DNA from 4 places in the Acidovorax sp. GW823-FHT02H02 genome. Region 4 is predicted to be linked to each of the others. Evidence: predicted binding sites of a transcription regulator. Region 4 holds the regulator's gene; each other region holds the start of a gene.

What was found. Region 4 encodes sigma-54, which starts transcription at its own class of promoters, with help from an activator protein. Its sites were predicted from a motif close to TGGCANGNAANCTGCTTT; they were not measured.
Region 1: the regulator sigma-54 is predicted to act here: its motif matches at 2,366-2,383, upstream of AC1RDS_RS01010 (ANTAR domain-containing response regulator).
Region 2: the regulator sigma-54 is predicted to act here: its motif matches at 3,045-3,062, upstream of nirB (nitrite reductase large subunit NirB).
Region 3: the regulator sigma-54 is predicted to act here: its motif matches at 3,420-3,437, upstream of exaC (acetaldehyde dehydrogenase ExaC).

The regions. Positions count from the first base shown of each region.
Region 1 is NZ_JBXAJH010000001.1:207,366-212,206, forward strand. Features, by position in the region: gene AC1RDS_RS01000 (efflux transporter outer membrane subunit) at 1-1,022, opposite strand, end outside; gene tsaD (tRNA (adenosine(37)-N6)-threonylcarbamoyltransferase complex transferase subunit TsaD) at 1,228-2,271, opposite strand; gene AC1RDS_RS01010 (ANTAR domain-containing response regulator) at 2,394-3,020, shown strand; gene AC1RDS_RS01015 (MetQ/NlpA family ABC transporter substrate-binding protein) at 3,098-3,883, opposite strand; gene AC1RDS_RS01020 (MarR family winged helix-turn-helix transcriptional regulator) at 4,402-4,841, opposite strand, start outside.
Region 2 is NZ_JBXAJH010000001.1:247,783-252,623, reverse strand. Features, by position in the region: gene nirD (nitrite reductase small subunit NirD) at 1-372, opposite strand, end outside; gene nirB (nitrite reductase large subunit NirB) at 441-2,888, opposite strand; gene AC1RDS_RS01180 (efflux transporter outer membrane subunit) at 3,258-4,772, opposite strand; gene AC1RDS_RS01175 (efflux RND transporter permease subunit) at 4,769-4,841, opposite strand, start outside.
Region 3 is NZ_JBXAJH010000015.1:70,388-75,228, reverse strand. Features, by position in the region: gene AC1RDS_RS16000 (EamA family transporter) at 1-769, opposite strand, end outside; gene AC1RDS_RS15995 (DUF779 domain-containing protein) at 1,192-1,599, opposite strand; gene exaC (acetaldehyde dehydrogenase ExaC) at 1,780-3,303, opposite strand; gene AC1RDS_RS15985 (helix-turn-helix domain-containing protein) at 3,533-3,724, shown strand; gene uvrA (excinuclease ABC subunit UvrA) at 3,748-4,841, opposite strand, start outside.
Region 4 is NZ_JBXAJH010000014.1:13,292-18,132, reverse strand. Features, by position in the region: gene AC1RDS_RS15065 (THUMP domain-containing class I SAM-dependent RNA methyltransferase) at 1-1,253, opposite strand, end outside; gene AC1RDS_RS15060 (acyl-CoA thioesterase) at 1,250-1,732, opposite strand; gene AC1RDS_RS15055 (RNA polymerase factor sigma-54) at 1,808-3,394, opposite strand; gene lptB (LPS export ABC transporter ATP-binding protein) at 3,507-4,274, opposite strand; gene lptA (lipopolysaccharide transport periplasmic protein LptA) at 4,286-4,841, opposite strand, start outside.

The sequences.
Region 1 (4,841 bases), on a different contig from region 4:
ACGGGCACCGACACACTGGCCAGCAAGGCGCTGACCACGGAGCTGCCATTGCCGAGGGCGCCCAGCGTGAGGGCGCGCAGGCCCAGATTGCCCGAAATGCTGAAGTCGGGGTAGCGCGCGGCATCGGCTTGCGACACCCGGGCCAGAGCGGCGGCAATGCGCTGCTCGGCAGCGCGCACATCGGGCCGCTGGCGCAGGGTTTCTGCAGGAATGGCCAGCGCCAGGTCTTGCGCGGGCTGGGGCACGGCGGCGGGCTCTGCCAGCAGCGCATCGAGCGCCAGCGGGGCCTGTCCGGTCAGCACGGCCAGGCTGTGGCGCGACTGTGCCAGGCTCGATGCGAGCGCGGGAATCTGCGCTGCCGTCTGCTCGGCCGCCGCACGGGCCTGCTCGGCCACCAGCGAGGTGGTCAGCCCGGCCTGCAGGCGCCACTGGGTGATCTGCAGCGTCTCCTGCTGGCTCGCCAGGTTGCTGCGCGCAATGGCCAGCCGCTGCTGCAGGCCCCGCAGCTCGACGTAGTTCACGGCGGTTTCGGCGGCCAGCGACACCTGCACGTCGGCCAGGCTGGCCTCGGCGGCCCGGGCATCGGCCTGGCTGGCGTTCACGCCGCTGCGCAGGCGGCCAAATACATCGGGCTCCCAGCTGGCGTCAAACCCCGCCTGAAAATTGTTGCCCGTGCTGTTCGAGGCCCGGCTGCGCTGCGCCGAAGCCGAAGCCCCCACGCTGGGCAGCAGGCCGGCAGCCTGCACATCCACCTGGGCGCGCGCCTGCTGCAAGGCGGCTTGCGCGCTGCGCACGCTGGTGTTGGCCTGCAGGGCCTGCGTGACCAGCTGCGTGAGCTGCGGGTCGTTGAACCGCTGCCACCATTGCGCCAGGGAGGTGGCGGGCATGTCCGCAGCAGTTGGCGCGGACCATGCGGGCGGCACCGGTGTCTGCGGCTGCCGGCTGTCGGGTGGCGCCAGGCTGGCACAGCCGGCCAGCAGGGCCACGGCCGAGGTCAACCACCAGGGTGAAACAGCGCCCATCCGGCGAAAAGGGGCGCGCTGCGCAGGATGCGCTGCGGTGGCAAAGGAACGTTCATTCATGGCATAGAGGCAGCGTGCATGGCAGGCCCCATTGTGCGGTTCAGTCATGTCCTGCCCGCTACAGCCAAGTGAAGCCCGGGTAAAGCTGCCGCACATTGCACCCGAACGATCCCTGCGTAGCGGCGCCGGTCAACGCCCCCGCAATTCAGCCCCCCAGGGCGTCCAGCGGCCAGCGGGGTTTGACGTCGAACGCATAGGCGCGGTTGGCCATCTGCTGGCCCGCCTGCAGCCGCATGGCGGCCGCCATGGCGATCATGGCGCCGTTGTCGGTGCACAGGTGCAGCTCGGGGTAGTGCACGCGCACCTTGCCCTGCGCGCAAGCCGCATCGAGCTGGGCGCGCAAATGCCGGTTGGCGCCCACGCCACCCGCCACCACCACGCGCTTCAAGCCCGTCTGCTTCAGGGCCGTGAGCGTTTTTTTCACCAGCACTTCCACAATCGCCGCCTCGGTACTCGCGGCCAGGTCGGGCTTGCGCGCCTCCAGCGCATCCCCGAGCTTCTTGGCCTGGGTGAGCACGGCGGTCTTGAGCCCGGCAAAGGAAAAATCAAGGTTGCCGCTGTGCAGCAAGGGGCGCGGCAGCTTGAAGGCCGCCGGGTCGCCCTGCTCGGCCAGGCGCGACAGCGCGGGCCCGCCAGGGTAGCCCAGGCCCATGAGCTTGGCCGACTTGTCAAACGCCTCGCCGGCCGCATCGTCGATGGTTTCGCCCAGCAGTTCGTAGCGGCCCACGCCGTCCACCCGCATGAGCTGCGTGTGGCCGCCCGACACCAGCAAGGCCACGAAGGGAAATTCCGGCGGGTCGGCACTCAAAAAGGGCGACAGCAAATGCCCTTCGAGGTGGTGCACGCCCAGCACGGGCTTGTCGAGTGCGGCGCCCAGCGCGCAGGCCACGCCAGCGCCCACCAGCAGTGCACCGGCCAGGCCCGGCCCGCGGGTGTAGGCCACCACATCCACGTCGGCCAGGTGCTGGCCCGCTTCGGCCATGACGGCCTCGGTCAGCGGCAGCACGCGGCGGATATGGTCGCGGCTGGCCAGCTCGGGCACCACGCCGCCATAGGCCTGGTGCATCTCGATCTGGCTGTGCAAGGCATGCGCCAGCAAGCTGGGCACGGCCACCCCGCCGGTGGAGCGGACCAGCGCCACGCCGGTTTCATCGCACGAAGATTCAATACCCAGGATCAGCAAGCTCATGCCCCGAGTGTAAAACCCGGCGCCTGCCCAGTCGGGTCCACCGCCAACTCACAGCCAACGCCCACAGCGTGCACCATCCCGGCGCACCAACATGTGGCGTAAATCTTGCTTGTTGCTGCGGCATGACCGACGCCCTGCGCATTGTGGTGGTGGCCCCCGACCTGGCCATTGCCGACCCCGACGACGAACACGCCGCCGCACAGGCGGAACGCTCGCGGGCGCTGCGCATCGGCCTGCTGGAAAACAACTTCAACCTCATTGCCACGCTGCCGGCCGATGTGTTTCTGGGCGAGCGGCTGGCCCAGCTGCAGCCCGACCTGATCATCGTGGACGCAGAAAGCGAGGCCCGCGACGCCCTCGAACATGTGGTGATGGCCACCCGCGACGCACGCCGCCCCATCGTCATGTTCACCAATGACGAGGACACCACGCATGTGAAAGACGCCGTGGCCGCCGGCGTGTCGGCCTACATCGTGGCCGGGCTGGCGCCCCAGCGCATCCGCCCCATCCTGGATGTGGCCATGGCGCGCTTTGCGCACGAGCAGGCACTGCGCACCGAACTGGCCGACGCCAGAACCGAGCTGCAGGACCGCAAGACCATCGACCGCGCCAAGGGCGTGCTGATGCAGCGCCAGGGCCTCACCGAACAGGCGGCCTACGAAAAACTGCGCAAAACCGCCATGGACAAGGGCCTGAAGCTGGGCGAAGTAGCCAGGCGGATGCTCGACATGGTCGATCTGCTGGGCTGAGGCGCCAACCGCCCAGGAAAAAAAGCGCCACCCGAAGGCAGCGCTTTGCAGGTTGCGCAGAGATCGTGCAGGCGCGCTCAGAACGCCGGAACCACGGCACCCTTGTATTTTTCCTGGATGAATTTCTTCACCTCGGCGCTGTGCAGGGCCTTGATCAGCTTGGCAATGCTGGCGTCGTTGGCACGGTCGGCACGGGCAGCCACGATGTTGGTGTAGGGCGAGTCGGCACCTTCGATGAACAAGGCGTCCTTGGTGGGGTTGAGCTTGGCTTCGATCGCATAGTTGGTATTGATCAGGGCCAGGTCCACGTCGGCCAGCGCACGGGGCAGCAGCGGCGCTTCGAGTTCCTTGAACTTCAGCTTCTTGGGGCTCTTGACCACATCGAGCGGCGTGGGCGTGAGGCTCTTGGGGTCCTTCAGCCCGATCAGCCCCTGCTTGGCCAGCAGGATCAGGGCGCGACCGCCATTGGACGGATCGTTGGGAATGGCCACCGTGGCGCCGTCCTTGAGGTCCTTCAGGTTCTTGATCTTGCTGGAATAGGCGCCGAAGGGCTCCACATGCACCTTGCCGCCCGGCACTTGCACCAGGCTGGTCTTGCGGTCCTTGTTGAAGCTGTCCAGGTAGGGCTGGTGCTGGAAGAAGTTGGCATCGAGCTGCTTGTCCTCCACGGCCATGTTGGGCTGCACATAGTCGCTGAACTCCTTGACCTGCAGATCCACACCCTGGGCCTTGAGCTGGGGTTTCACGAAATTCAGGATCTCGGCGTGCGGCACGGCCGTGGCGGCCACTTTCAGTACGTCGGCGGCATGGGCGCTGACGGCCAGGGCGGCGAGGGCCAGTGCGGACAGGGTCTTCTTCAACATGAGGGGGGCTCTTTCAACGGATGAATACACGGCAGGGCCCCAAAAATACGGGATAACCCTGAACTGGACAGCAAGTGTAAACAGCCATGCCGCCGGAAGTCGGTTCTTTAGCTATTTCTTGATATAAAAATGAGGTTTTATATACAAGGCAATCCGCTCGCATCTCGTTTGCGCCGGAGATGCTTGACGCAATGCCGGGGCGTCCAATAGCCCGATTTCGCCCCAACCCTGCGGGCAAGTGCCTTGCCGGGCGGTCTGCGGCGTTGCGGCGCTTGCCAATAGCACGGGCTATTGGCTGCGCACCGCGCCTTGCACCCCATTCCGGCAAGGCACTTGCGCGGCCATGAAAAGATCGTGAACACGTTCCGAGACCAACAAGCCCCAGGTGATGCCAGCTGCCACTCGACCGATGAAGGTGCGGGCCAGGCGGGCTGCATCAAGGTGAGCGAGGCCCCAGCCTGCGCGAAGACAGGCCTGCCGCTGCCGCCATCGGGGGCGAACTGGCGGCCTGACGCTTCTCAAACGGGCTCCTCTCCCTCTGCCGCACCCTGCGCGGCATCGATGCGCTGCATGTTGTCCAACAGCTTCAGCAGATAGTGCAGCGCATGCACTTGGTCGCTGACCGAAAAACCCTCCAGCGCCTGCGCGTAGTAGGCCTCGATCTTGACCTGGGCTGCATGCTCCCAAGTGTGGCGCCCTGCCTGCGTCATCGCAACCAGGCGTGAACGCCGGTCACGCCCGTCAGGGGCGCTACTCACATGGCCCTCGCGCTCCATGCGACTGATCAGGCCGGCCAGGTTCTGCCGGCTCATCATCAGATAGCGCGCCAGCGCCCCGATGCTCATGCCCGCGGGCTCGCGCGACAGCGCACCCAGCACCGCCCACTGCTGCGTTGTCAACCCCTCGGATTCGACTGCACGAGAGCCAGTTTTATGCAACATATTTGCACATTGATAGA
Region 2 (4,841 bases), on a different contig from region 4:
GGTGCGCCGTTGCGGCCCTGCGATGGGGCGCGTTTCGCTCACGGCGTGGTGGGCCAGTTCGTGGGTGTTGAGCAGCACGGTGCCGTCCTCCACCCGCACCTGAAATGGGGGCGTGCAGCCCTCGTCGGGGGCGGCGGCCTGGCCGTCGCACAGGCCAATGGTCCAGTTGTGCATGGGGCAGGCCACGCTGGTGCCGAAAACAATGCCCTGGCTCAGGGGCCCGCCCTTGTGCGGGCAGCGGTCGAGCAAGGCAAAGATCTCGTTGGACGCGCTGCGGAACACCGCCACGTCCAGGCCTTTTTCGCGGGCCACGCGGCGCGAGCCCAGCACGGGGATATCGTCCACGCGGCAGATGGATGTCCATTCGGTCATTGCTATTCCTTTTGTGGCTTCTTGCGCCTGTCGGTAAAACGCTGAGGGCACTTTTGAGATGAAAACTTTCAGACCGCGGCGATCGGGATGAACTGCCGCTGGTCCACCGCTGCCTTGTCCAGCTCGAACCACGGATCGGGCTCGCCATCGAGCGCGAACTGCAGCTGCTCCCACAGCGCCTGGCGGCCGGCGTGGTCTTCGAGGATGCGTTTTTTCACGTAGTCGAGGCCCACGCGGTTCACGTAGTGCACGGTGCGCTCCAGGTACCAGCCCTCCTGGCGGTACAGCTCGCAGAACGCGCCGGTGTACTCCAGCACTTCCTCGGCGGTCTTGAGCTTGGTGAAGAAGTGCGCCACCTCGGTCTTGATGCCGCCGTTGCCGGCCACGTACATCTCCCAGCCGCTGTCCACGCCGATGATGCCCACGTCCTTGATGCCGGCCTCGGCGCAATTGCGCGGGCAGCCGCTCACGGCAAACTTGACCTTGTGCGGTGCGTACATGCGCCACATGGCGCGCTCCAGGTCCTTGCCCATCTGCGTGCTGTCCTGCGTACCCATGCGGCACCATTCGCTGCCCACGCAGGTCTTCACGGTGCGCAGGGCCTTGGCGTAGGCGTGGCCGCTGGGCATGCCGATGTCCTTCCACACCGCCTGCAGGTCTTCCTTCTTCACGCCCAAGAGGTCAATGCGCTGGCCGCCTGTCACCTTCACGGTGGGAATCTTGTATTTGTCCACCGCATTGGCAATGCGGCGCAGCTCGTCGGCCGTGGTCTCGCCGCCCCACATGCGCGGGATGACGCTGTAGGTGCCGTCTTTCTGGATGTTGGCGTGGCTGCGTTCGTTGATGGCGCGGCTTTGCGGGTCGTCCTTGGCGTCCTTGGGCCAGGTGCTGATGAGGTAGTAGTTGACGGCGGGGCGGCAGGTGGCGCAGCCATTGGGCGTCTTCCATTCCATGAAATGAAAGACATCGGCAATGGACAGCAGCTTGTTGGTGCGGATCGCCTCGCGCACCGCCTGGTGGCCGTGGTCGGTGCAACCGCAGATCGCCTTGGTCCTGGGCGTGGCGCTGTAGTCACCGCCCGCCGTGAACATGATGATCTGCTCGACCAGGCCGGTGCACGAGCCGCACGATGCGCTGGCCTTGGTGTGCTTGCGCACTTCATCGAGCGTGAACAGGCCCTTGTCCTTGATGGCCTTGCAGATGGCGCCCTTGGTCACGCCGTTGCAGCCGCAGACCTCGTCGCTGTCGGCCATGGCGGCGGCCTTGTTCTGGCCCTGGTGGCCTGCGTCGCCGATGTTGCTTTCGCCAAACATCAGCTTGTCGCGGATGTCGTTCACCGTGCGGCCGTCGCGCAGCAGCTTGAAGTACCAGCTGCCGTCCACCGTGTCGCCGTACAGGCAGGCGCCCACGAGCTTGTCGTCCTTGAGCACCAGCTTCTTGTACACGCCGCCAAAGGGGTCGCTCATCACGATCTCTTCGGTGTTCTCGCCGCCCTGGAAGTCGCCTGCTGAAAAAAGGTCGATGCCCGTGACCTTGAGCTTGGTGGATGTGAGCGAACCTTGGTAGCGGCCAATGCCGAACTCGGCCAGGTGGTTGGCCAGCACCTTGCCCTGCTCGAACAGCGGGGCCACCAGGCCATAGGCAATGCCCCGGTGCGCGGCGCATTCGCCCACGGCGTAGATGCGCGCGTCGGTGGTGGTCTGCAGCGTGTCGCTCACCACGATGCCGCGGTTCACATGCAGGCGCATCTTTTCGGCCAGAGCCGTGTTGGGTCGGATGCCCACGGCCATCACCACCAGGTCGGCGGGCACCTCGGTGCCGTCCTTGAACCTGACGCTGGCCACGCGACCTTCGGCGTTGCCCACCAGCTCCTGCGTCTGCGCCTTCATCAGAAACTGCATGCCGCGCTCGGCCAGCGACTTCTGCAGCATCTTGCCGGCCACATCGTCGAGCTGGCGCTCCATCAGCCAGTCGCCCACATGCACCACCGTCACCTGCATGCCGCGCTTCATGAGGCCGTTGGCGGCCTCCAGCCCCAGCAGGCCGCCGCCGATGACGACGGCGTGCTGGTAGGTGGCTGCGGCATCGATCATGGCCTGCGTGTCGGCAATGTCACGGTAGGCCAGCACACCCTTTAAATCTTTGCCGGGGATGGGCAGGATGAACGGGTTGGAGCCCGTGGCCATGATCAGGCGGTCGTATTCGGCGGTGATGGTTTCGCCCACGGCGTTGGTGGCGCGCACGGTGCGGTGCACGCGGTCCACGTCGGTCACGGTAAAGCCGGTGTGCAGCGTGATCTGGTTGTCCTGGTACCAGGCCCAGTCGTTGAGGATGATCTCGTCGATGGTCTGCTCGCCCGCCAGCACGGGAGACAGCAGGATGCGGTTGTAGTTGGGGTGCGGTTCGGCACCGAACACCGTGATGTCGTAGAGGTCGGGCGCAATCTTCAGCAGCTCTTCGAGCGAGCGGACGCCGGCCATGCCATTTCCCACCATCACCAGCCTGGATTTTTTCATCGTGACCCCCGTAGGCGTTTCGGCAAAACAAAAAGGCGTCCGCGCGGTGCACCGGCTTCGCAGCCAGCACTCCCGCAGGGACGCCATCGTCTTCGTCAGCCCGATCCGCCATTGCACCGGGCTCAACAGGTGGCCTACCTTGGCCACGCCCAGGGTTATGCAAGGCCTGTGCCAGCGATGCTTAAAATGGGTGGTTAAAGTGAAGCCCTGCTGCAGCGCTTGTTTGGCAAGCGTTTGCAGCTATCAAGTTAAAAGCAAGATCAGAGCCGATGTCGATATCGGTGCAGGGTCTGCGTGGCGGCCGTGCCAGCTTGGTGCATGGGCACCCCAGGGGGGATTCCCCGTCGGGTGGGCGCGAAAGCACCCCCTTCAGGAGCCGGGCGTTGCCATGCCGCCCGTGGTGTCGTCGCTCCAGCTGCCCCCCAGCACTTTGTACAGCGTGATCCGGTTGGCCTGCTCGGCCAGTGCCAGCGCGATCAGTGTCTGCTGCGCGCCGTAGAGCGAGCGCTGGGCGTCCAGTACGGGCAGGAAGCTGTCTGCGCCCAGGCGGTAGCGGGCTTCGGACAGCTGCAGTGCCTTCAGCGTGGCAGCCTGCAGCGATTGCTGGGCCTGCAGGCGCTCGGCCAGCGTGGCGCGGTCGGCCAGGGCATCGGCCACTTCGCGGAACGCGGTCTGCACGGCCTTTTCGTACTGGGCAACGGCGGTGTCGCGCGCGGTTTCGGCGATCTGCAGGTTGGCGCGGTTGCGGCCCGAATCAAAGATGGGCAGACGGATCTGCGGCGCAAAGCTCCAGGTGCCGTTGCCGCCGTCGAACAGGCCCGAGAGCGCGTTGCTGGCGGTGCCCGCCGACGCCGTGAGCGTGATGCTGGGGAAGAACGCGGCCCGCGCAGCGCCAATGCTGGCGTAGGCGCCGCGCAGCGTGTATTCGGCCGCGCGCACGTCGGGGCGGTTGAGCAGCACCGACGAGGGCAGGCCGGCCGGCACGGCCAGCAGCGCGGCGGCGGGTGGGGCGAGGGTGGGCGTGGGCTCTGTGGATGCCGATGCCGATGCGGCCGTGTTCACCCCCTCGGGCAGCAGCGCGGCGGGCACGGGCGCGCCCACCAGCAGGGCCAGCGCATTGCGGTCGCGCGCCACCTGGCTGGTGAAGGCGGCCACGTCGGTGCGGGCCGCGTCCACGGTGGTCTGGGCTTGTGCCAGCGTGAGGCCCGAGGCCGCGCCCAGCGCGTGGCTGCGCTCGGTCAGCTCAAACGACTTCTGGCGGCTGCGCAGCGTGTCTTGCGCCAGTCGCAGGCGCCGGCCATCGGCATCCAGCGTGAGCCAGGCGTTGGCCACCTCGGCCACCAGGCTCAGCTGCACGCTGCGGCGGCTTTCGGTGGTGCGCAAGAATTCCTGCAGCGCGGCCTCGTTGAGGTTTTTCACGCGGCCAAACAGGTCGATCTCGTAGCTGCTGAACCCGAGCTGCGCGCTGTACTGGCTGCTGATGGGCGAGCGGCCGCTGGTGGTCAGGTCCTGGGCGGTGCGTGTGCGCGTGCCGGCGCCAGTGGCCCCCACGGCGGGGAAGCGGTTGGATTGCTCCACGCCGTATTGTGCGCGGGCTTTTTCGATGGCCAGCACGGCCACGCGCAGGTCACGGTTGTTCTGCAGCGCCAGCGCTACCAGCTCGCGCAGGCGCGGCTCGTGCAGGAAGTCCTGCCAGCCCATGGGGCCGGAGTCGGGCACAGGGGTGCCGGGCTGCGCCTCAGTGCCCGGCAGCGTGGCCGGCACGGGCAGGGCGGGGCGCGCATAGTCGGGCGCCAGGCTGGTGCAGCCCGCCAGTGTCAGCAGTGCCAGCAGCGCCAGGGCGCCCACGGTGTGGTGGGGAGCGATCAGGGGGTGGCGGCTCATGCGGCGGCTCCAGTTTCACTGGCCAATGGTCTGGCTGCGCGGTCGGCAAAGTAACCGCGAATCAGCACA
Region 3 (4,841 bases), on a different contig from region 4:
GGTTGGCCGGGTAGCGCTTGAGCAAGGTGGTCCACATCCCGTAGCCCAGCACCGTGGCGGCCCAGCCCAGGTACGCCAGCGACAGCCAGGCCACCAGCGGCACGGCGGCCCAGGTGGCCGGATCGAGCCAGCGGCTCGCATCGGGGTCCAGCCAGAGCGACAGCAGGGTGAAGGGCAGCACCGGCACCAGGCTGCTCCAGACCACGAACGAGAAAGGGTCGTAGCCCGGCGAGGCTTGCTGCGCCAGGCGCGAGACGATGTTCGACGCGGCCCACCAGGCCGCAGCGCACAGCGTCAGCAGCAAGCCGGCCAGCGTGGTGCCCGCCGCGGCATCACCCGGCTGCACGTAGTTCATCGCAAAGCACAGCAACCCCAGCCCCGCCAGCACGAGGCCCAGCACCAGCGGCCGGCCGGGGCGCTCGTGCAGCACCGCAAAACCGAACAGCGCCGTGAAGAACACCTGCGTCTGCAGCAGCACGCTGGCCAGCGCCGCCGTCATGCCCATCTGCAGTGCCACAAACAAGAAGCCGAACTGCCCCACGCCCTGGAAGCTGCCAAACAGCAGCACCCAGCGCCAGTGCATGCGCGGCGCCCGCACCAGCAGCACCAGGGGCACCGCCGCCCACAGGTAGCGCAAGGCGCCCAGCTGGAAGGGCGTGAAGCTGCGCAGGCCCCACTTCATGGCCACGAAGTTCACGCCCCAGAGCACCACCACCGCCAGCGCGGCCAGAAGATCGCGGCCCCGCATCGGGCCAGGTGCAGCAGGCATTTGCCGCCTTACTGCGCAGCGCGCGCCGCTTCGTCGGCCCAGCGCAAGACGATTCCCCCCAGGATGCGGCCGGATGGCGATGGTGCGCCACAGCGGGCCAGAAAGCGCAAGGTGATGGAATGCATGCTGGGGGATCTCCGCAAAAGGGACGCCAGACATTATTCACCAGCGTCTGCAGCCTGCCGATAGCCCCCAAGCGATCGAGCAGCTGCCGCCATCGCCTGATGTGAGCGTAATACCACTTTGCGCGAGCAATCCATGCATTGCGCTACGGATGGTGCAGCCCCGCATGGTTTTGCCGTCTGCCCTGGCCGCCGGCACGGTAGCCGAGCAGGGCCATGAGGTGGTGGGCGCCATCCGCCGCGTGACCGACATCGTGGGCGAAATCCGCGCCAGATGCGCATTTGAGGCGGTTTTGGGCATTATTTCTCGCTGTTCAACAGCGGTGGCGATGCAACACCCCGTTCGCCTTCCCTTGCCAGCTCTGCCAATTCCACCGCGGTGAACACGCGGGAACGGGTGTGGAAGGCCTTGCCCTCCGGCCCCTCCAGCGAGAAGGTGCCACCCGTTCCCTCGATCACATCGATGATGAGCTGCGTGTGTTTCCAGGTCTCGTACTGCGCGCGCCCGATGTAGAACGGGCAGCCGCCGATGTCGCCCAGGTACACGTCGCCCGCACCCATCGTGATCTCGCCGGGCAGATAGCAGTTGGCCGCGCTGTTGTCGCAGCAGCCGCCCGACTGGTGGAACATCAATTCGGGGCCGTGCTTGGTTTGCAGAAAGGCCACCAGCTCCAGCGCGGCGGGGGTGGCGATGACTTTTTCGACCATGGTTGTCTCCAGCGTGCGATGCAAAAGAAGCAAAAAGCGGCGCGTTGGAACAACGCGCCGCCAGCAGCGTGTCCTGCGGTTCACAGGCCGTTTCTGGCTAGGCGTCTCCGTCGCAGACAGTAGCAACGCTACGGCAAGACGGAGCAACGACGCCAGGGACGGTCTGTGGGCCGCCGCCCCTCAGAAGAAGCCTAGCTTGTTTTCGCTGTAGCTGACGAGCAGGTTCTTCGTTTGCTGGTAGTGGTCCAGCATCATCTTGTGCGTCTCACGCCCGATGCCCGATTCCTTGTAGCCGCCAAACGCCGCGTGCGCGGGGTAGGCGTGGTAGCAGTTGGTCCACACGCGCCCGGCCTTGATCGCGCGGCCCATGCGGTAGGCGACATTGCCATTGCGGCTCCACACGCCGGCGCCCAGGCCGTACAGCGTGTCGTTGGCAATCGCCAGCGCCTCGGCCTCGTCCTTGAAGGTGGTAACGGCCAGCACGGGGCCGAAGATTTCTTCCTGGAAGATGCGCATCTTGTTGTGGCCCTTGAACAGCGTGGGCTGCACGTAGTAGCCGCCCTCCAGGTCGCCGCCCAGGTGGGCCTGGCCGCCGCCGGCCAGCACCTCGGCGCCTTCCTGCTTGCCCAGGTCGAGGTAGCTCAGGATCTTGGTGAGCTGCTCCTTGCTGGCCTGGGCGCCCATCATGCTGTCGGTGTCGAGCGGGTTCTGGTGCTGGATGGCGGCCACGCGCTTCAGGACACGCTCCATGAACTTGTCATAGATCGATTCCTGGATCAGCGCGCGCGATGGGCAGGTGCAGACCTCGCCCTGGTTGAACGCGAACAGCACCAGGCCTTCGATGGCCTTGTCCAGAAACGCATCGTCCTTGTCCATCACATCGGCAAAGAAGATGTTGGGGCTCTTGCCGCCCAGCTCCAGCGTGGCGGGGATGAGGTTGTTGGCGGCGGCCTGCGCAATCACGCGGCCGGTGCTGGTGGAGCCGGTGAACGCAATCTTGGCGATGCGCTTGCTCGTGGCCAGCGGCATGCCGGCCTCGCGGCCAAAGCCGTTGACAATGTTGAGCACGCCGGGCGGCAGCAGGTCGGCAATCAGCTCGGCCAGGATGAGGATGGAGATGGGCGTGGACTCTGCCGGCTTGAGCACCACGCAGTTGCCCGCACCAATCGCAGGGGCCAGCTTCCAGGCCGCCATCAGGATGGGGAAGTTCCACGGAATGATCTGGCCCACCACGCCGAGCGGCTCCTGGATGTGGTACGCCACGGTGTTCTCGTCGATGTTGGAGAGGGCACCTTCTTGTGCCCGCACGCAGCCCGCAAAGTAGCGGAAATGGTCCACGGTGAGCGGGATGTCGGCGTTCAGCGTCTCGCGGATGGCCTTGCCGTTGTCCACGGTTTCGGCATAGGCCAGCAGCTCCAGGTTCTGTTCGATGCGGTCAGCAATCTTCAGCAGGATGTTGCCGCGCGTGGCGGCGTCGGTCTTGCCCCAGGCGTCGCTTGCGGCGTGCGCGGCGTCCAGCGCCAGCTCGATGTCTTCGGCGGTGGAGCGGGCGGCCTGGGTGTAGACCTTGCCGTTGACCGGCGAGATCACATCAAAGTATTGGCCCTTGACCGGGGGCACGAACTGGCCGCCGATGAAGTTGTTGTACCGGGGCTGGTAGGCGATCTTGGCGCCAGCGGCGCCGGGGGCTGCGTAAACGGTCATGGTGCATGTCTCCTGCGAGGGTTGTGTGCATCGGGCCGACCCTGCGGGTCCGTCCGATACCCACCCTCTACTCAAGACGCATGCCAGCACGCGCCGGCGCGTGGGGCCTTGATTTCATTGGAGTTTTTCTGCCGGCCAGGGTGTAGACCTGTCGCGACGGACAACACCGCACTGTGCCGGGCCGCGACACCTGTCACGAACTGGAACAGTTGGCGCCCACCTTGCGCCCATGCCTTTACCCCCCGGCGCATTGAGCTTGCAGCAACTGTCCAGCACGGCCATCGACCAGGCCCTGCAAGCCGCACGCGGCAACCTGTCACAGGCAACGCGCCAGCTGGGCATCAGCCGCCAGACGCTGTACCGCAAGCTGGCTTCACGCACGCATGGATCAGCCCTCAATGCAATAGCTCTCGACGCCTGATGGATATGCGCGAGAAGCCATTTTCATCCAGATATCTGTCCCAAATACGGTGCCAGATACCGCCCCGTGTGGCTGGCCGGGTTGGCCGCCAGTTCCTCGGGCGTGCCCACGCCCACCACGGTGCCGCCGCCCGCGCCGCCCTCGGGGCCCATGTCGATGAGCCAGTCGGCGGTTTTGATGACGTCGAGGTTGTGCTCGATGATGACGATGGTGTTGCCCGCATCGCGCAGCTGGTGCAGCACCTTGAGCAGCAGGTCGATGTCGGCAAAGTGCAGGCCGGTGGTGGGCTCGTCCAGGATGTAGAGCGTGCGACCGGTGTCGCGCTTCGATAGCTCCTGCGCCAGCTTCACGCGCTGCGCCTCGCCGCCCGAGAGCGTGGTGGCGCTCTGGCCCAGGCGGATGTACGACAGGCCCACGTCGAGCAGCGTCTGCAGCTTGCGCGCGATGGTGGGCACGTCCTTGAAGTAGGCGGCGGCGTCCTCGACCGTCAGCTCCAGGATCTGCGCGATGTTCTTGCCCTTCCACAGCACTTCGAGCGTCTCGCGGTTGTAGCGCTGGCCGTGGCACACGTCGCAAGGCACGTACACGTCGGGCAGAAAGTGCATCTCCACCTTCACCACGCCGTCGCCCTGGCAGGCCTCGCAGCGGCCACCGGCCACGTTGAAGGAAAAGCGGCCGGGGCCGTAGCCGCGCTCCCTGGCGGTGTTGACCTCGGCCATCAGCTCGCGGATGGGCGTGAACAGGCCGGTGTAGGTGGCGGGGTTGCTGCGCGGCGTACGGCCGATGGGCGACTGATCGACGTTGATGACCTTGTCGAAGTATTCGATGCCCACGATCTCTTCGTGCGGCGCAGGCTCGTCGTGCGCGCGGTACAGCTGGCGCGCCACGGCCTTGTAGAGCGTGTCGTTGACCAGCGTGCTCTTGCCCGAGCCCGACACGCCCGTCACGCAGGTGAGCAGCCCCACGGGGAAATCCACCGTCACGTCCTGCAGGTTGTTGCCCGTGGCGCCCGCCACGCGCAGCGCCTGCACGGCGCCCTGGCGGGCATGGTGCTCGGCCATGCGCTCGGCGCGGCGCTTGCTGGCCTCGGTCTGCGGAAAGCGCGACTTGGCCTTGG
Region 4 (4,841 bases):
GCACGCGGCGCGCGCACCGAGCCCTTGACCATGTCGAAGCGGAACAGCCGGCATTCGATGGGGCCGTTCCACATCGGCACGCGGCGCGATTCCTTCAGGCGCATCTTGCCGGGCAGTTTGAGGTCGGGTGTGAGCATCCAGGCCTGCCAGCCGGCGTAGTTCTTCTTCCAGTGCGCGGCGAGCTGGCTGAAGAACTCGCCACCATCGTCGGTGTGCGCCTCTTCGCGGCCCACGGCCAGGCCCTGGGCGCGGTCGGCCGCGCGCTCACTGGCGTTGCGGCCCGCCGTGCCGGCGGCAGCGATGCGCTCGCCGTAGGGCGGGTTCAGCAGCATCACGCCGGGCTGCTCGCAGGGCGGCATGCGCTGCAGGGCATCGCCACCGCGCAGCTGCACGGCATCGGCCACGCCGGCGCGCTCGGCATTGCGCTGGGCAAAATCGACCATGCGGAAGGCGACATCACTGCCAAAAATGGGCACGGCGCTTTTCTGTATGGCGCCTTCAGCCTCGTTTTTGATAGCAGTCCAGACATGGGCCTGGAACGGCAGCAGTTTCTCGAACGCAAAGCGGCGCAGCATGCCGGCCGGGATGCGGCAGGCGATCTGCGCGGCCTCGACCACGATGGTGCCGCTGCCGCAGCAGGGGTCGTACAGGGGCTGGGGGTTGTCGCCCAGCGGGTCCCAGCCGCTGGCGGCGATCATGGCGGCGGCCAGGGTTTCCTTCAGCGGGGCGTCGCCCTTGTCCTCGCGCCAGCCGCGCTTGAACAGCGGCTCGCCCGAGGTGTCGATGTAGATCGTGGCCTCGTCGGTGGTCAGGTGCAGGTGGATGCGCACGTCGGGCCACTGCGTATTCACGTCGGGCCGCACGCCGCTCTTGTGGCGGAAGCGGTCGGCCACGGCATCCTTGACCTTGAGGCCCGCAAAATTGAGGCTTTGCAGCGGGCTGTGCTGCGCCGTCACCTCGACCTTGAAGGTCTGGCGCGTGGTGAACCAGATCTCCCAGGCCACGTCGCTGGCCATGCCATAGAGGTCGTTCTCGGAACGGTAGGGCCGGTGCGCCAGCTGTACCAGCACACGCTGGGCCAGGCGGCTGTGCAGGTTGAGCAGCAGCGCATGGCGCCACGAGGCGCGCAGCAGCACACCTCCCCGGCCCACCAGCAGGTCTTGCCCGGTGAGGCCGGTGATGGCGTGCACCTCGTCGGCCAGGTAGCCCTCGACGCCAGCGGCGCAAGGGAGAAAAAGTTGGAGGTGGTTCATGTCGATGGGGAGGATACGCGCTCGGGCACGGCGGGGGAACCGGGCTCACCCGCGCGGGCCAGCAGCAGCTGGCGGATGGAGTCCGGGATGGGGGCGACCTTGCGGCTGGCCTTGCCGATGAAGACAATGCCGATCTTGCCGCGCGCCACTTCGCGGCCCGAGGTGGTCTCGGTCATGCAGAACACCAGGTCGAAGCCGTAGCGGTTGAAGTCCGCCGGCGCCATCTCCACCCGCATGGTTTCGCCATGGAAACCTTCGGACTTGTACTGCGCCACGATATCGCCCACCACGATGGACAGGCCACCCACATCCGCCTCGGGGTAGCCCAAGGACTGAAAAAAGCGCACCCGCGCTTCGGACACCAGGGTGAGCAACTGCGCGTTGTCCAGGTGACCGCCCTGGTTGACGTGGCTGATGTAGATCTGCAGCTCGGTGGCAAAGCCGAAATGCGCGGGAAGGTCGAAGACGATGCGGGCCATGGCGTGGAAAGCGGGGTGATGGGTGAAAAAACAGCCAACAGGGCACGCTGCGGCAGGCGCGCGCGCCCACAAAGGCTACAGCGCCTTGCGCAGATTGGCCGGCGCGATCTTGAGCGCCTCGCGGTACTTGGCCACGGTGCGGCGCGCGCACTCGATGCCCTGCTCCTTGAGCATTTCGGCGATCTGGCTGTCGGACAGCGGCTTGGCGGGGCTTTCGGCCGCCACGAACTGCTTGATCAGCGCGCGCACCGCCGTGCTCGATGCGTTGCCGCCGGTTTCGGTGCCCAGGCCGGAGCCAAAGAAGTATTTGAGCTCGTAGGTGCCGATCGGCGTCGCCATGTACTTGGCGGTGGTCACGCGGCTGATGGTGGACTCGTGCAGCCCCAGCTCGTCGGCGATGTCGCGCAGCACCAGCGGGCGCATGGCCAGCTCGCCATGGGTGAAGAAGTTCTTTTGCCGTTCCACGATGGCACGCGAGACGCGCAGTATGGTGTCGAAGCGCTGCTGGATGTTCTTGATGAACCAGCGCGCCTCCTGCAGGCGCTGCTGCATGCCCTGGTGGCCCTCGCCACCCTTGTGGCCGCGCAGGGCGCCGGCGTAGATGTCGTGCACGCGCAGGCGCGGCATGACGTCGGGGTTGAGCTGCACGATGAAGTTCTGCTGGCCCCCGCCATTGGCGCGCCCGGATTTGCGCACGATGACGTCGGGCACGATGATGTTGCGCTCCACATCGGCAAAGCGGCGGCCGGGGCGCGGCTCCAGGCGGGCGATCAGCGCCATGGCGGCACGCGTGCGCTCTTCGCCATCGCCGCACAGCTGCGTCAGGCGCCGGATGTCGCGGCGGGCCAGCATCTCCAGCGGCTGCTGGCAGATGCGCAGCGCGGTCTGCACGGTATCGGGGTCGATCTCGCTGTCTTCGTCGGCGGCCAGGGCCTTGAGCTGCAAGGTCAGGCACTCGGCCAGGCCGCGCGCGCCCACGCCCACAGGCTCCAGGCTTTGCAGCAGGTGCTGGGCCACCGTGAAGCGGTGCACCAGTTCTTCGATCTGCTCCAGGTCGTCGGGCCCGGCCAGGCCGATGGCGAGCTCTTCGAGCGGCTCTTCGAGGTAGCCGTCATCGTTGAGCGATTCGATGAGAAAGCGCAGCGCGGCGCGGTCGAGCTCGGACAGGCGCAGCGCCAGCGCCTGGCGGTGCAGGAAGGCCGTCAGTGATTCCTGCGAGCGGGCCAGTTCGGTGGCGTCGGCCTCGTCGCCTTCGGCGTCGTTGCGGTTGCGGGCGGGCGCATCGCCGCCCCACTCGGCGTCATTGGGCGCCATTTCCACCGTGCCGTCGCCGCTCCAGTCGGGCTCGTCCGCACCGGCGCTGGCCGTTTCAGCATCATTTGGGTTTTCAGCGCTTGTGTTGCCTGCGCTGGCAGCCCCTGAAAAAAGAGCGTCGTCCGCGCTGTAGTCGTCGGCCTGTGCGGGCGTGTCGGCGGCTTCCAGGCCAAACTCCTCGCGCGGCGCTTCATCGGCCGTGCGCTCCAGAAAGGGGTTCTCGTCGAGCATCTGCTCGACTTCCTGCGACAGCTCCAGCGTCGACAGCTGCAACAACCGGATCGATTGCTGCAACTGCGGCGTGAGCGACAGGTGCTGCGAAACGCGCAGCGAAAGGCCGGGCTTCATGCCACTGCCAACGCAAGGGCACCAATCAGCCCGTCGCCCGGCCGCCCGAAGGCGGGCCGGTGCCCCTGGGGGGGCAGCGACCACACGAAATGAGGAAGCGTGGGGGCCATGCTCACATCCGGAAGTGTTCGCCGAGATAGACGCGACGCACCTCGGCGTTGTCAACGATTTCGGACGGCGTGCCCTGGGCCAGGACATGGCCGTCGCTGATGATGAAGGCGTGGTCGCAGATGCCCAGCGTTTCGCGCACGTTGTGGTCGGTGATCAGCACACCGATGCCGCGCGCCTTCAGGAAACCGATGATGCGCTGGATCTCGATGACGGCAATCGGGTCGATGCCGGCGAAGGGCTCGTCGAGCAGGATGAAGCGCGGCTGGGTGGCCAGCGCGCGGGCGATCTCGACCCGGCGGCGCTCGCCGCCCGACAGGGCCAGGGCCGGCGAATCGCGCAGATGGTCCACGCGCAACTCCTGCAGCAAGGCTGTGAGGCGTGCTTCGATCTCCTTCCGGGCGAGCGGTTTGCCGTCGTCGCCCCGCTGCAGCTCCAGCACGGCGCGCACGTTTTCCTCGACGTTCAGCTTGCGAAAGATCGACGCCTCTTGCGGCAGATAGGACAGCCCCAGACGCGAGCGCCGGTGGATGGGCATGTCCGCAACCGAGTGGCCATCGATGCGGATGTCACCGCCATCGCAGCGCACCAGGCCCACGATCATGTAGAACGAAGTGGTCTTGCCCGCGCCATTGGGACCGAGCAAGCCCACCACCTCGCCCTTTTGCACGACCAGCGACACATCCTTGACGACCTTGCGGCTGCCATAGGACTTTTCGAGGTGCGCAACTTCCAGGCGGCTGCCCGCCTGGGTGTCAGGGCTTGTGTTCACGGTCGCTGCACTCACTTGCTTGCGCCGCCGAGGGTGTTGCTGGGGCGCAGCACCGGCCCGCTGGCAGCAGGGGCTGGGGTAGCGGCAGGAGGTTGCTCCTTGGGCGACAGCACGGCGCGCACGCGCCCGCCGGGGGCGGGTGCATCCCCCGCTGTGCTGGCGGGCGATTTCTTTTGCCCATCGACAGTGAACACATCGGTGAGGTTGTTGTAGACGATGACGGCGCCCGAGACCTCATCGGTCACCACCGATTCCCGGTAGCGGCGCATTTCGGCACGGGTGATGAAGCGCACATTGTCAGCACGGCCGTCGTATTCGATGACCTCGCCCTCCCCTTCGATGAACTCGTCCGGGGCGCCGGCCAAGCTGTCGCGTTTTTGCCGGAAGAACGCGCGCTTGCCGGGCTCTGCCGTCACCACGCCGTACTGGTAGCCATCGGCATCCTGGCGTACATCCAGTTGTGCACCGCGCAGCACGATGGTGCCCTTGGTCATGACCACCCGGCCCGTGAACACGCTGGTCTGCTTGAGCTCATCGTGGCGCAGCGCATCGGACTCGATGTTCATG